3 regions of the Faecalicatena contorta genome follow, and region 3 is predicted to be linked to each of the others. Evidence: riboswitches for the same ligand, from Rfam matches in the RefSeq annotation. Region 3 holds a riboswitch; each other region holds the start of a gene.
What was found. Region 3 has a riboswitch for cobalamin ahead of MWG26_RS05775 (leucine-rich repeat domain-containing protein). Riboswitches for the same ligand answer to the same signal wherever they lie in the genome.
Positions count from the first base shown of each region.

Region 1 (4,267 bases), 1.7 Mb from region 3:
AATTAAAATTTCGTTCTCTTGTACCTGCGAAAGAAGAATTGGAGGCAGCAATCAAGGCTGTTATGCCCTAAGGTCACACCGTAATTCAGGCCCTAACGGGCGGGTCTGCTGCTAAGCAGCAGAATGAGGTATGAAATAATGAGTAAACTGTATTTAATTACCGGCTTCTTAGGAGCCGGTAAAACTACTTTTTTAAAAAATTTTATAAATGAATTGTCAGACTACCGGCTGCATTTGATTATCAATGAATTTGGAAAAGAAGGCGTGGACGGGGAGCTTCTTAGAGAACTGGGAACGGCGCTGGATGAGATCAACAACGGTTCCATATTCTGTTCATGCAGGCTGGATAAATTCGAGGAAGTGCTTGAAAAAGCCCTTTCGGAAAAACCGGACATAATAATTGTGGAGGCTTCCGGCCTCTCCAATCCTATGAATGTCAGAAAAATCCTGCATCAGGAAGGCAAATTCTCAGATGTGGAATACATGGGAAGCATCTGCCTGGTTGATGCGAGACAGTTTCAGAAGGTTTATGAGACGGCAGTCGTGGTAAAGAAGCAGCTGGCGGTCAGTGATCTTGTGCTGGTCAATAAAACGGATCTGGCATCCAAAGAACAGATTGAGGAAATAAAGGGCATTATCAGAAAACACCGCCCGGAGGTTCCTGTACATACGACCACCTTCGGCCGGATCGAAAGCGGCTGGCTGAATCCTGCCGCTCCTCCGGATAACCAGCCGGAAGAGCCTGTGATACAGAGCGCGGATATTACCTTGAAAAAATACCTGCTCCGTTTGAATCCGGGATTGGAACTGAAAAAACTTCAGAAATTCATTGAAATGTTTCTGGATGATACTTACCGTGTCAAAGGATTTGTTGAAGTGCAGGGGGAGATTTATCTTGTGAACTGCGTGGGCAGTATCTACCAGGCTGAAAGGTTTGAAGGGAAGCCGGAACACGTCAATGATCTGGTGATTCTCTCAGGAAATGGCCTGCCCGTTAAAAAGTCTTTGAAAAAAGCGATGGCGTGGTATCCCGAGATTGCCGCGGAACTGAAAAAGTAAACAAAAAAAGAGATATTTGTACAAAGAGTTCCAAAAAAATTACTAAAAACAGAGCAGCAGATATTGTAAAATGATAACTAAAGCAGACACGCTTAATGAATGATGGAGGTATGTAAAATGTCAAAGATTCAGGAAATTTCAGAATTCCTTCAAAAAGGAAGGGCAAAGAACGTAAAGGCACTGGTACAGGAGGCTCTGGATGAGGGGCTCGATCCAAAAGAGATTCTGAATGAAGGTCTTTTATCAGGAATGATGATCATTGGTGCAAAGTTTAAGAACAACGAAGTATTTGTACCGGAAGTTCTGGTAGCTGCAAGAGCTATGAATGCAGGTCTTACAGTCCTGGAGCCAAAACTGGTTGAGGTAGGTAATGAGCCGGTTGGAAAAGCTGTAATCGGAACAGTACAGGGAGACCTTCATGATATCGGCAAGAACCTTGTCGTAATGATGCTTAAAGGAGCTGGATTTGAGATCCATGACATCGGTGTAGATGTGGAACCGGCTGTATTTATCGACAAGGCTGAAGAAGTAGGCGCGGACGTGATCTGTATGTCAGCTCTTCTTACAACAACAATGCCGAAGATGCAGGACTGCATTGACCAGCTGAACGAAAAGGGACTTCGCGACAAGTATATCGTTATGGTCGGCGGCGCTCCGGTTAATGACAGCTTTGCAGAGCAGATTGGAGCAGACTACTATACACCAGATGCAGCAACAGCAGCAGAAGTTGCGAAGAAAGCAGTTTTGGAGAAATAAGAGCCCTTTGGGAAAGTGCGGATTATAGTGACAAAGAGCATCGAATGAAGGAAACCGGTGTAAATCCGGTGCAGGCTTACCCCTACTGTAAACGTGGACGAAGAATAACAGCCATTGTCCGTCAGGATGAGAAGGCATTCCTAGGATGAAACGTGAGCCAGGATACTTACATATCCCTATGGACCTGTTTTGGGTGGGAAACAGGATTCCGTTTGAATTATATAAAGTGTGTCAGCAGCAAACTCTTTTTACAAGGAGTTTTTCTTTTTATACTGGAAAATGAATGAAATACTGATACCTGCCCGGGGTTTTGGGCAAGTACGGATATGGTTGTCAAAACTGCGGGGGCAGAGCTTAGACTTCCGTTAGTTGAGAGAGGATAAGAACATGAAAATAACGGAATTTAATATAGAGATATGCAGAGAAAATGTATTTTCCCTGATAGACTGTTATGAAGACAGCGCTACCTACGATGATGTAATGGAAGAATATGAGGAAATGCTTCCGGAAGCATATAAAAAAATAGAGCCAATCGCACTGCTGGAATTCGGTGATGTGGAGGGATTTGAGCTCAGTCGGTATGGAGAGGGAATCCATCAGGCGCTCTACTGTGTCACTTCGGTGGGCGGTCAGCTGAGCCAGTGGTCCACACAGCTGTTCAATGAGGGGGATTATCTGGGCGGTATGCTGGCGGATGCCATTGCGGATGACTATCTTTTCCAGATGGACCATCAGCTTCAGCCCTATATTATCGCCATGTGCAGGGAGAAAAAATGTGGAGTTTCCCGCCGCCTGGAGGCGCCCCAGGATATTCCGATGGAGGCCCAGAAAAAGGCGCTGGAGGTGACCGCAAGAGAAAACAGTGCAGGGATCCGTGTACTGGACAGCTGTATGTATGACCCGGTCAAGACGACCTGTCAGGTTTACCTGACTACGGATCATTCGGACATGTTCCGTATCCATCATAATTGTGCAAGTTGCCCTAATGTCGGCTGCAGCCTTAGAAATGTCTCGGATTACACAATCACGCTTCATGACGGAGGCGACATCAGAGTACTGGAGGGCAGAAAGGGACATTCGCTGATGGAACTTCTCCAGGAACAGGGAATCTTCCTGCCGGCAGTCTGTGCGGGCAGGGGAACCTGCGGTAAATGCGGAATACAGGTCCTTGAAGGGGACATTGCGCCTTCAGAGCAGGACAGGAAGTTCTTCAGCGGGGAGCAGCTGCAGGAGGGATACCGTCTGGCATGTAAGGCCTATCCTGAGGATGACTGCGTGATCGCTGTCGGGCTGCATAAGGAAGAAGAATTCGCGGTTCTGGCGGATGAGGAGCAGACAGCGGGAAAAGCGGCGAAAAGCAGTGCAAAGACCGGCCGCCGGTATGGAATCGCCGTGGACATCGGAACGACGACGATCGCCATGCAGCTGGTCAACATGGAGACACAGGAAGCGGAAGACGTTTTCACTACAATCAACAGGCAGAGGGCGTATGGTGCGGATGTAATCAGCAGAATTGAGGCCTCCAACGGCGGGAAAAGAGAAGCCCTGAGAAAAAGTATCCAGACTGACCTGATGCAGGGAATTGAGAGCCTGACAGAAAATGGGAAGATCCGGGTGGAGAAGATGATAATCGGAGCCAATACGACTATGGTACACCTGCTGATGGGGTACTCCTGTAAAACACTGGGCGTATTTCCTTTCACCCCAGTTAACATTGACACCATACATACAACTTACAAAGAACTGTTTGAGCAGGAAGACAGGGACTTTGAGGTAGTGATTTTCCCTGGAATTTCTACTTATGTGGGCGGCGATATTGTGGCAGGCCTGTATTCTCTGGATTTTGATAAGAGAGAAAAGGTGTCTGTCCTGGTGGATCTGGGTACCAATGGGGAGATGGCGATTGGCAATAAGGACAGGATATTGACGACTTCAACGGCAGCGGGCCCTGCATTCGAGGGCGGCAATATTACCTTTGGCACGGGAAGCGTGCCGGGAGCAATCTGCAAAGTCGAACTGAAGGACGGCCATGCAGTTACCGGGACGATCCAGGATGCCAAACCTGTCGGCATCTGCGGCACCGGGGTGATCGATATGGTATATGAGCTGGTAAAGGCGGAGCTTGTGGATGAGACTGGGCTAATGGAGGAAGATTATTTCGACGACGGCTTTCCGCTTGCTGTCAGCAGCGATGGGACGGGGATCTCATTTTTCCAGAAGGATGTAAGGGAAATACAGCTTGCCAAGTCCGCAGTACGTGCCGGGCTTGAGACATTGATCCTGAACTTCGGCGCATCTTATGATGATATTGGGGCTATTTATATTGCAGGAGGCTTTGGATATAAGATGGATATCGTAAAAGCCGTGGGAATCGGGCTGCTTCCGGAAGAATGCCAAGATAAGATTGAGGCGGTAGGAAACAGCTGCCTGAAAGGAACCCGGACATACCTGT
Region 1 covers NZ_BQNQ01000001.1:2,977,102-2,981,368, reverse strand. Annotated here, with positions in the region: gene MWG26_RS13300 (uroporphyrinogen decarboxylase family protein) at 1-71, shown strand, start outside; gene MWG26_RS13295 (CobW family GTP-binding protein) at 139-1,059, shown strand; gene MWG26_RS13290 (corrinoid protein) at 1,177-1,815, shown strand; cobalamin riboswitch at 1,812-2,003, shown strand; gene MWG26_RS13285 (ASKHA domain-containing protein) at 2,203-4,267, shown strand, end outside.
Region 1: another riboswitch for cobalamin. It lies ahead of MWG26_RS13285 (ASKHA domain-containing protein); the one in region 3 lies ahead of MWG26_RS05775 (leucine-rich repeat domain-containing protein).

Region 2 (4,267 bases), 1.7 Mb from region 3:
CAGCATAGAAAAAAAGTGGACTTTCCGCAGCCGTTTGCACCCATGAATGCCACCTTTTTCCCCCTTTTTATTTTCAGGCTCACGCCGTTTAGGGAGTGCGGGCCTCCTTCTTCATATGCGTAGTGGACATCTCTCGCCTCTATTATGACATCCTTTTCCTCTGTATTCATAAGAATCTCCTCCATATTGTCAATGCAAGCAGGATCACTTCAAACACTGTGATTGCAGCGACCTCCTTTTTTCTGGCCGGATGATGTTCCGCAAGTACTCTGATCCTGCCGTCGTAGCACCTGGATTCCATGGCGTCATACAATGCATTGGATCTCTTAAATGCGCGGAGCAGCAGGCCCGCCCCCATCTTTCCGAAGGAACTCACCGATGTTCGCAGATCTTTGTTGCCCAGCCTGGACTTCTGTGACACCATCATGGCGGAAGCAGTCTCCATGAGCACAAAGATGAACCGGTAGATCAGAAGCATGAGTTCCGTCAATATCTCGGGGCAGTGCAGTTTTGCCAGCACGTCCAGAATATCTGTCATTGTCGTATTGAGAGATAAAAAGTACAGGCAGGACACACTCGCCATGGCTGTCGCAATCAGCTGTATCCCGAATAGAAGGGAATGAAAACTCCCTGTGATAAAAAAGCTGCCCACTGGAATTGCATAAGCATCCAGTGGGACTTTTGAGATATTGACTATAATCGCAAGTGTACTCAATATCAGGAATGTAAAAGGCACCGCCAGCAGCTTTGCGTATTGCCCCGCCGCTATGCGTCCTTTTTTCACGGTCAGGTATGTATTGACTGCAAACGCCACGCCTGCAACGATGAGTGAGCGGCTGACTACACAGAACAGCAGAGTTATCATGGAAAATGCAAACTTTTCAGCCGCATTTACATATCTTAATCTGGAGCGATAACAGAGCTTATCTACTACAATCATGCCGCCCTCCTTCCCGGAATCTTATTCCTCTTTATTCCATCTTTTTCTGCCATTTTTTTCTTTCTACGAATCGTCCCATCACAAAAGCGATGATGCCAACCCCGATCCCTGTCTGGATACAAAAAATCAAGCTTTCTACCTCGCCAGGCAGTTCGCCGCCCAGCGCAGTCTCCAGCACCGGTGTAAACCATGGGGTGTATTCCCCCTGAATCTCTTCTATCATAACGCTCCCCGCGTCATCAGAGCCGCCGAACTCAGCGCCTTTCTTCGCGAACAGGGGCACAATTGCAATTAATACAGCTGCGATCAGAAGAATAATGACTGTTTTTGTATTTTTACTCATCCTATTTTGCCTCCTTTAAAAATCCAATTGCCTTGAGTTCCGGTTTTGCATATGATTCCAGGCCGATGACAATGATAACCGTAAGGATGCCTTCGATGACTGCCAGCGGAAGCTGGGTCGGTGCAAATACACCCAGGAATTTAACAGCAGATGCCGCAACACCGCCGGCCTCGGATGGGTAAGCGAGTGCAAGCTGGATGCTGGTCACACAGTATGTAAAGATATCGCCCAGAAAAGCCGCCAGAAAAACGGATACTTTTCGGTTCACATTCATTTTTTTACAGAGCTGAAAGATTCCAAACGACAGAAGCGGTCCCGCTATCGCCATGGAAAATGTGTTTGCCCCCAGTGTTGTCAATCCGCCGTGTGCCAGCAGAATCGCCTGGAACAAAAGCACGATGATTCCCAGTACGCTGACTGCCGCCGGGCCAAACAGGATTGCCCCCAGCCCTGTGCCCGTCATATGGGAACAGCTTCCCGTCACGGACGGGATTTTCAGGGAAGAAATCACAAAAATAAACGCCCCCGCCATTGCAATCAATGTGATGGTCTTTCTGTTTTCTTTTAATCTTTTTTTCAGGGAAATCAGGCCGGCAACCAGGAATGGAACACAGATAACGCCCCAGGCAATACAGTATTTAACCGGAAGATACCCCTCCATAATGTGCATTGCATTCACAGCCGGTGTGACGGCAAACATCAGCGCAAACGCGATGGCTGCCTTGAGTAAGAATTTTTCTTTTTTTGACATATTTCTCTCTCCTTTTTTGTGATATGTTGTCTTGAAATACCCCCAGGTATACCACAAAATCGTATGAGATCTGCGGCATAACACCCGGTCATATCCCCGTAACCATTCAGATCCATTTAAAAGCGGGTTTTCTGACTCAGGCATCAACACGGTATTCCGCCTTCCCATGAAAATTCTCACAGTGACATCATGGATACCATTCCACCTTTACAGCAACGGGTATTGTGCAGGATTTCCACCTGCTTCCCCTGCGGCCGTCCGCTGCAGATACTATACTCCACTTGGACAGCTTACTTTTAAATTGTATGCCAGACCTGAATTATATACCGAAAGGGTAACATTACCCTTTTGGCTGCTTTTTATCGGAGGTATCTCCCCCTAATACTCGATCCCCCGTCTTGCCCGGATCTCCCGGTCAAAGGGATGTTTGATTTTTCGGATCTCGGAAACATAATCCGCAAGCCCGATCAGCTTTTCGTCCGGATTTCGTCCGGTCAGAACGACCTCCAGTTCCTTAGGTTTCTTTTCCAAAAAGGCCAGCGACTTTGTGTGATCAATGAGGCCATAATGATAGGCTGCCATAAACTCGTCGACCACAAGCATATCATACTCTCCGGATACTGCTTTTTCACAAACCGTATCCCACAGCCGTGCATAAGTCTCCTGAGCCTCCGCTTTCTCCGCTTCGGACAGCGTGTTGAAGAATCCAAATGATTTGTCCATATGGAGTACCGTAATTCCCTCCACGGCATCCAGAATCTTGAGCTCTCCGGAGTCCTCGTTCTTCAGAAAACGCGAAAAAAGAACCTTCATACCGCTTCCGGCCGCTCTGACAGCAAGCCCTGTTGCGGCAGTCGTCTTCCCCTTTCCATCTCCACAGTAAATATGTATCAGCCCGTTTTTCATGCGCCCACCTCATCCAAAATCCCTCTTATTTTATCATAAATTGTCTGATTATGCAATTTTCACTATCTATCATTGTATATGATTTTCCGTTCTTCCGTTTGTACTTTTTTCTTTTGTTTATGTAATTTTTTAAGAACGAGGGCAAAGGGGTCAGACCCCTCTTCAGAGGGGTCTGACCCCTTTGCCCTCCGTATTCAGAATATTCTGAATATAACCCTTTATTTCTTCCACACTGTACCCTGTTTCTGCAGGCCTTCCAATCACTACAAGCGTTACCCCTGTCTCTCTGGCAGCCTCCAGTTTTTCCTCAAACCCCCCCGCTTTGCCTGATTCCTTTGTCACAAAATAGTCTGCTCCTGTGTATTTCAGCATGGCAGTATTTAATTCTTTCGAAAAGGGTCCCTGCATGGCGATGAGATGGGAGCCCTTGAATCCAAGCTCCACGCTCTCTTCCACGGACTCTTTTGTCGAAAGAACCCTGGCAAAACAGCGTTCTTTGTAATGGTCGATCGCTGTGTACAGCCTTAATTCTTTGCTCCCGGTGGAAATGAATATCCGGCCTTCCCGTGTTTTGAGATACTCTACTGCTTCTGCCACGGAATTTACAATTACCATATTGCGGTAAGATCCTGCGCCGCCTGTCCCGCTTTCGTCCCGCAGACAGCGGATATAACCGGCGCCGCTCCCCTTACAGGCATTTTGAATATTCTCCGTGGCCAGGCGCGCAAAGGGATGAGTGGCATCGATCACAAGCCTGATCTGATTCTCCCTGATAAATCCGCAGATAGCCTCTTGATCCATCCGGCCCGTTATGACCCGGATATTTTGAATTCCTTCCACGCATTCCATTCCGTACTCTGTAGCCGTACTGACGAAGGCTGGCGCAGACAGCGTGCCTAAAAATTCAGCCAGCATTCTTCCTTCTGATGTTCCCGCAAACAGCAGAATACTCATTCTTCCGTTCTCCATATTCCTTTTCCTCCCCTTTTCCGCAGCCTATTTATGTCTGATACTTAGATTTTATTTTAAGTACAACAACTGGCATATCCTGGAAATATTCCGGTTGTGTTTAAACCTCTTTCACAGTATAATATATCACATAGCAAATTGAAACCACAAACATAAGGGAGCTTTTATATGTTTTTTAATCTAATTGGATTTATTCGGAAAGACTTAGACCTAAAAGAAACCTATTTTAAAAGTGCGGAAAATGAAATCGCAAAGAAAAATCTGATCCTGCTTCAGGTTTCCAGTCTGCTCAATGTCCTTCTCCTTGTCTTATTTTACATAATAACCCCGTTTATCATTAAAGGCTGGACAATCACAT
Region 2 covers NZ_BQNQ01000001.1:2,971,043-2,975,309, forward strand. Annotated here, with positions in the region: gene MWG26_RS13245 (energy-coupling factor ABC transporter ATP-binding protein) at 1-170, opposite strand, end outside; gene cbiQ (cobalt ECF transporter T component CbiQ) at 167-940, opposite strand; gene MWG26_RS13255 (energy-coupling factor ABC transporter substrate-binding protein) at 972-1,283, opposite strand; gene MWG26_RS13260 (energy-coupling factor ABC transporter permease) at 1,285-2,034, opposite strand; cobalamin riboswitch at 2,139-2,340, opposite strand; gene MWG26_RS13265 (cob(I)yrinic acid a,c-diamide adenosyltransferase) at 2,413-2,940, opposite strand; gene cobK (precorrin-6A reductase) at 3,103-3,909, opposite strand; gene MWG26_RS13275 (GGDEF domain-containing protein) at 4,078-4,267, shown strand, end outside.
Region 2: another riboswitch for cobalamin. It lies ahead of MWG26_RS13260 (energy-coupling factor ABC transporter permease); the one in region 3 lies ahead of MWG26_RS05775 (leucine-rich repeat domain-containing protein).

Region 3 (4,267 bases):
ATTGACAAAATTCATACCGTACCATCCCGCAATCAGAGTCAGCGGCATGAATATAGTTGTGACAATCGTCAGGAACTTCATAATCTGGTTCTGGTGCATATCCACCTGAGTCTGATGCATCTCCCTCAGCTGCATGGAATACTCCTTGAGCATCTGGACATTGGAATACAGCCGCCCTGCCCGGTCAGCAAAAAGACCGAACAGGAGGCTGTTTTTTTCGTCCTCGGCACAGAAACCATCCGACGCGAAAGTCTCTCCCATATCCTGCAGCTGTTCATAGTAACTCCCTAAGACTGCGAGTTTTCTACGAATCTGAAAGATCTGACGGTTAAAAGAAGCATCATTTTTATCTAGAAGCTGTTCCTCAAGTGATGTCAAGTTTTCCTCAAAATGCTGGAGGAAGAAGACATCGTCCTTAATCAGATATTCCAAAAAAGCTGCAAAAAAGCGAAGAACAGAGGTGGGATGAGATAAAGGGATTTCCTTCATCTGTTCCAAAACAGAGGTGGAGAATCCCTGGTCATCAATAAAGACCAACTCTGTTCTTTCTATAAAAAAGGCAAAAGCGGACCGTTCTCCTGTCAGGGCTTCCCTGGACGGACATGAAAAGGAACCGGATATGAAATCCCCCATCATATCTGCCTTACAGTACTGAATGTTGGCAATCCCCTGCTTCATCATTCTGTAATGACCAGTTTCATGAAAAAGTTCTTCATATTCACTTGAGGTAAGAACAGTAACCAGGCCGGCCCCTTCCGGCAGGGCATCTCCCTCCTGGACCGAAGTTAATTTGTTGTATAAAATATATCTTACCATAGCTGGAATCTTCCTTTCTATACAGAGTGCGGATTCTCTTGCATAAAAACAAAGACATCCGAGTGGGTGAACAGTTACTGAGGAATCCATTTGGGCGTATACAGCAACGTTGAATAACCCCATCGAAAAGTCTGTTTTGGCCTGCTCGACATGTTTATCTAATTCTGATAGAATGAAAAAGGTAAACAGTAATTAGTTTTCCTCTTCCCTATCTGTGAATTCAACAACGTCGCAGATATCACAATTCAATATTTTACAGATATCCTGCAGCGTGTTCAAAGTGATGCTCTTATTTTTTCTGAGGGAGTCCAGTGTCCCGTTTGAAAAATGATATTCATTAATTAGTTTATATTGTGTGAGTCCCTTCTTTTTCAAGGTCTCCCACAATGGAGCGTAACTTATGATAATACTCACTCCCTTCATTCCGTTAAACTAATTATAGGAAAGATCGTAAAATTTCACATTGCCGGTAATCCGGCTATACTAAACGGTTCAGAGGGTAAGTGTTTATTAAATTGGTGTTATATGGGCGAGCCTGTAACAAACTGCGGAATAATGTATTTCTAAAAAAAACACATAAAGACCTGAAAAAATTTCCAACCTTTTAATAGTATATATGATAAACTAATAAAAAATAAAAACAATTACCGGCTTTAAGTTCCTGGCGCTATGTACAAGAGGGTGCAGGTGTCAGGCCAAGAGGGAACAAGGTGAGAATCCTTGACAGTCGTGCTACTGTATGCGTGTAGGTTTTTCAGAACCATTGTACACTGGGTGTATGAGAAGGGAAAAGCCGCGATTGCGTAAGTCAGGATACCTGCTTAGAGCTGCTGCCAGTTATTACACGCAATGATAAATGGAGTGGGAAATTGTCTTAGTTATGGTACAGTTTTTGCTGTAAGGGCAATTTTCTATTTGCATGTAATCAAACTGCGGCGGTGTAGGTAATCTGTTAATAGCAATCCATTTCGTATTGGATAAAGACAGAGGACGCAGCAAAAAACTGCGTCCCTTTATATTCAAATGGTTCAGTCTTTAAGTTTAGGAAAAGGGGAGAAACGTATGGCAGGGGTGGTATCTCTCTGGAAAGCATATGAGAAAGATACTCTGGATAAGGTGCAGGGGAAAAACAATGGAAACATAAAAGAATTGGTGGCAGACAGCCACTATAGAAAGATCGGCGAAAGGGCATTTAAAAACAATACAAAGCTCCGCCGTGTTATTCTGCCTGAAAATGTTGTGGAAATAGGGGCACAGAGTTTTTACAATACGATGCTGCGGGAAGTTGAGCTGAAAGGTACAATCTTAATCCGTAAGGAAGCATTTTATAACTGTACAAAGCTGAAGCAGGTAAAGCTTCCTAAAACTACTAACTTTATTGGAAACAGAGCGTTTGCGCAGTGCAAAAGTCTGGAGAGGATGGAGATTGATGTAGGCAGCATATGCAGAGAAGTGAAGGCGGAGGCTTTTTCCGGGTGTGTTAATCTAAAACACATTGCCCTTCCGGCAACGCTCGAAAAGATAGAGCGGCGGGCATTTTATAAATGTACGGCCCTGGAGCAGATTGTTTTGCCGGATAGATTAAGGGAGATCGGCGCAGAGGCTTTTTATCAGAACGCATTGACATCCTTGGAACTGCCGGAGGGACTAATAAAAATTGGGGACAGTGCATTTTTAAAATGCAACAGCCTGCAATATGCAAAGATTCCCTCAACTGTAAAAGTAATCGAAAAGTGGGCGTTTCATGGCTGCAACAGGCTGAAAGTGCTTGAGATTGGTCATGATCCCGAAGAGATCGGGCCATGGGTCATCAACCGCAGTGCAAAGATACGATGTAAAAAGGGCGGGGCAGTGGAAAAGTACTGCCGTGATTCAGGGTTTGAAACAGAATATATCTAGGTAAAAAAAGAATTCAGGGGAACAGTCTGAATCGGGAGTGGAATATTATGGTATATGCAAGTCATCTTCTTAAGGATGAAGAGATGAGACAGGTAGTAGAAGCGACTGATGTTGGGATCGAGAGTATTGAGTTCTCCATTTCTGAAAATCTGGACTGCCTGAATGAAAAGATCGTTGAATACATAGAACGGTTAGAATACATAGGTACCAGGAACCTGACACTGCATGGGCCATTTCTGGATTTGAATCCAATGGCATATGACTCCATGGTAAGGGCAGTGACAAAAGCCCGGTTTACGCAGACATATGAGGCTGCGAAGAGACTGGGGGCCAAAAAGATAATTTTCCATACGGGCTTTCTTCCCGGTGTGTATTATCTGACAGACTGGGCAAAACGAATGGCTGAGTTCTGGAATGAATTTATGGAAGGAAAAAGCGGTGTCCAGATTCTTATGGAGAATGTGTATGATAAGGAAATATCGCCGATGATTGAAGTGGAACAGAAGGTTGAATCCCCGGATTTTAAACTGTGCCTGGATATTGGCCATGCACATTGCTATTCGCCCAGATCTTTGAGTGACTGGATTCAGACGTTTGGAGAGCACGCGGGACATGTCCATATCCACGATAACTGTGGGGACAGGGATTCGCACCTGGGGCTGGGACGCGGGAATATACCGATAGACGAGACATTGGAAATGCTTATGGCGTACATGCCGGATGCAGACTATACGATTGAGTGCAGCATAATGGAAGATGTGCTGATGTCCGGCAGGGCAGTGAGCAGCTGCAGGGAGAAAATGCAGTCAGCAATGAAGACCGGGTGATAAATATCGAATATTTTTGCATATCTATCTAGAAAAATTACCAAAGTTATATCTGGAAAATGGTAGTCTGATACAGTCTGTTAATGCTCTGTGAAATTGTGAAAAGTTGCGGAATTTTTTGTGAAAAATGTGAGAAAACCGTGTGAAAAAACAGTGGACTTTTACTAGTTGATACTATATAATGAACTACATAGATTAAATAGATTATTGTTGTTAGTAAGTAATTAAATATATATATTGCGGTGCATTTCCCGGATAATCGGGAAATGATAATAGGGAAACCGGTGCAAAACCGGTACAGTCACCTCTACTGTAACGTGGACGAAGAAATGATATACCATTGGCATTTATATGCTGAGAAGGTGTTTCGGAGGATGAAGCGAAGTCAGAAAACCTGCCGTGATGATTGTTACGATGTATTTCTGGGATGAAGAAATAGTCCGTTTTGTATACTTAAAATATAATATAGTAAAAAAGATGAGCTCTTCTATCGGAATGATGGAAGAGCTTTTATTTTTAGTTATAGGGTATTGGTTTGAAATAAATAGTATAGATACGGAAAAGAACAGAAGAATGCATTACTAAAAGATAGCTAACAGTCAATGCATGAAACGGGATGCTGGCTGTTTCTATAGTACATTTCAAGCCTATGGCTAAAAAGGAGAAACAGGAGGGATTAAAAAGAATGAAACGAAAGAAAAGAACAAGAAGGGGGTTGTCCTGGC
Region 3 covers NZ_BQNQ01000001.1:1,282,917-1,287,183, forward strand. Annotated here, with positions in the region: gene MWG26_RS05765 (magnesium transporter CorA family protein) at 1-816, opposite strand, end outside; gene MWG26_RS05770 (helix-turn-helix domain-containing protein) at 1,009-1,230, opposite strand; cobalamin riboswitch at 1,455-1,655, shown strand; gene MWG26_RS05775 (leucine-rich repeat domain-containing protein) at 1,840-2,715, shown strand; gene MWG26_RS05780 (sugar phosphate isomerase/epimerase family protein) at 2,763-3,542, shown strand; cobalamin riboswitch at 3,766-3,958, shown strand; gene MWG26_RS05785 (cadherin-like beta sandwich domain-containing protein) at 4,228-4,267, shown strand, end outside.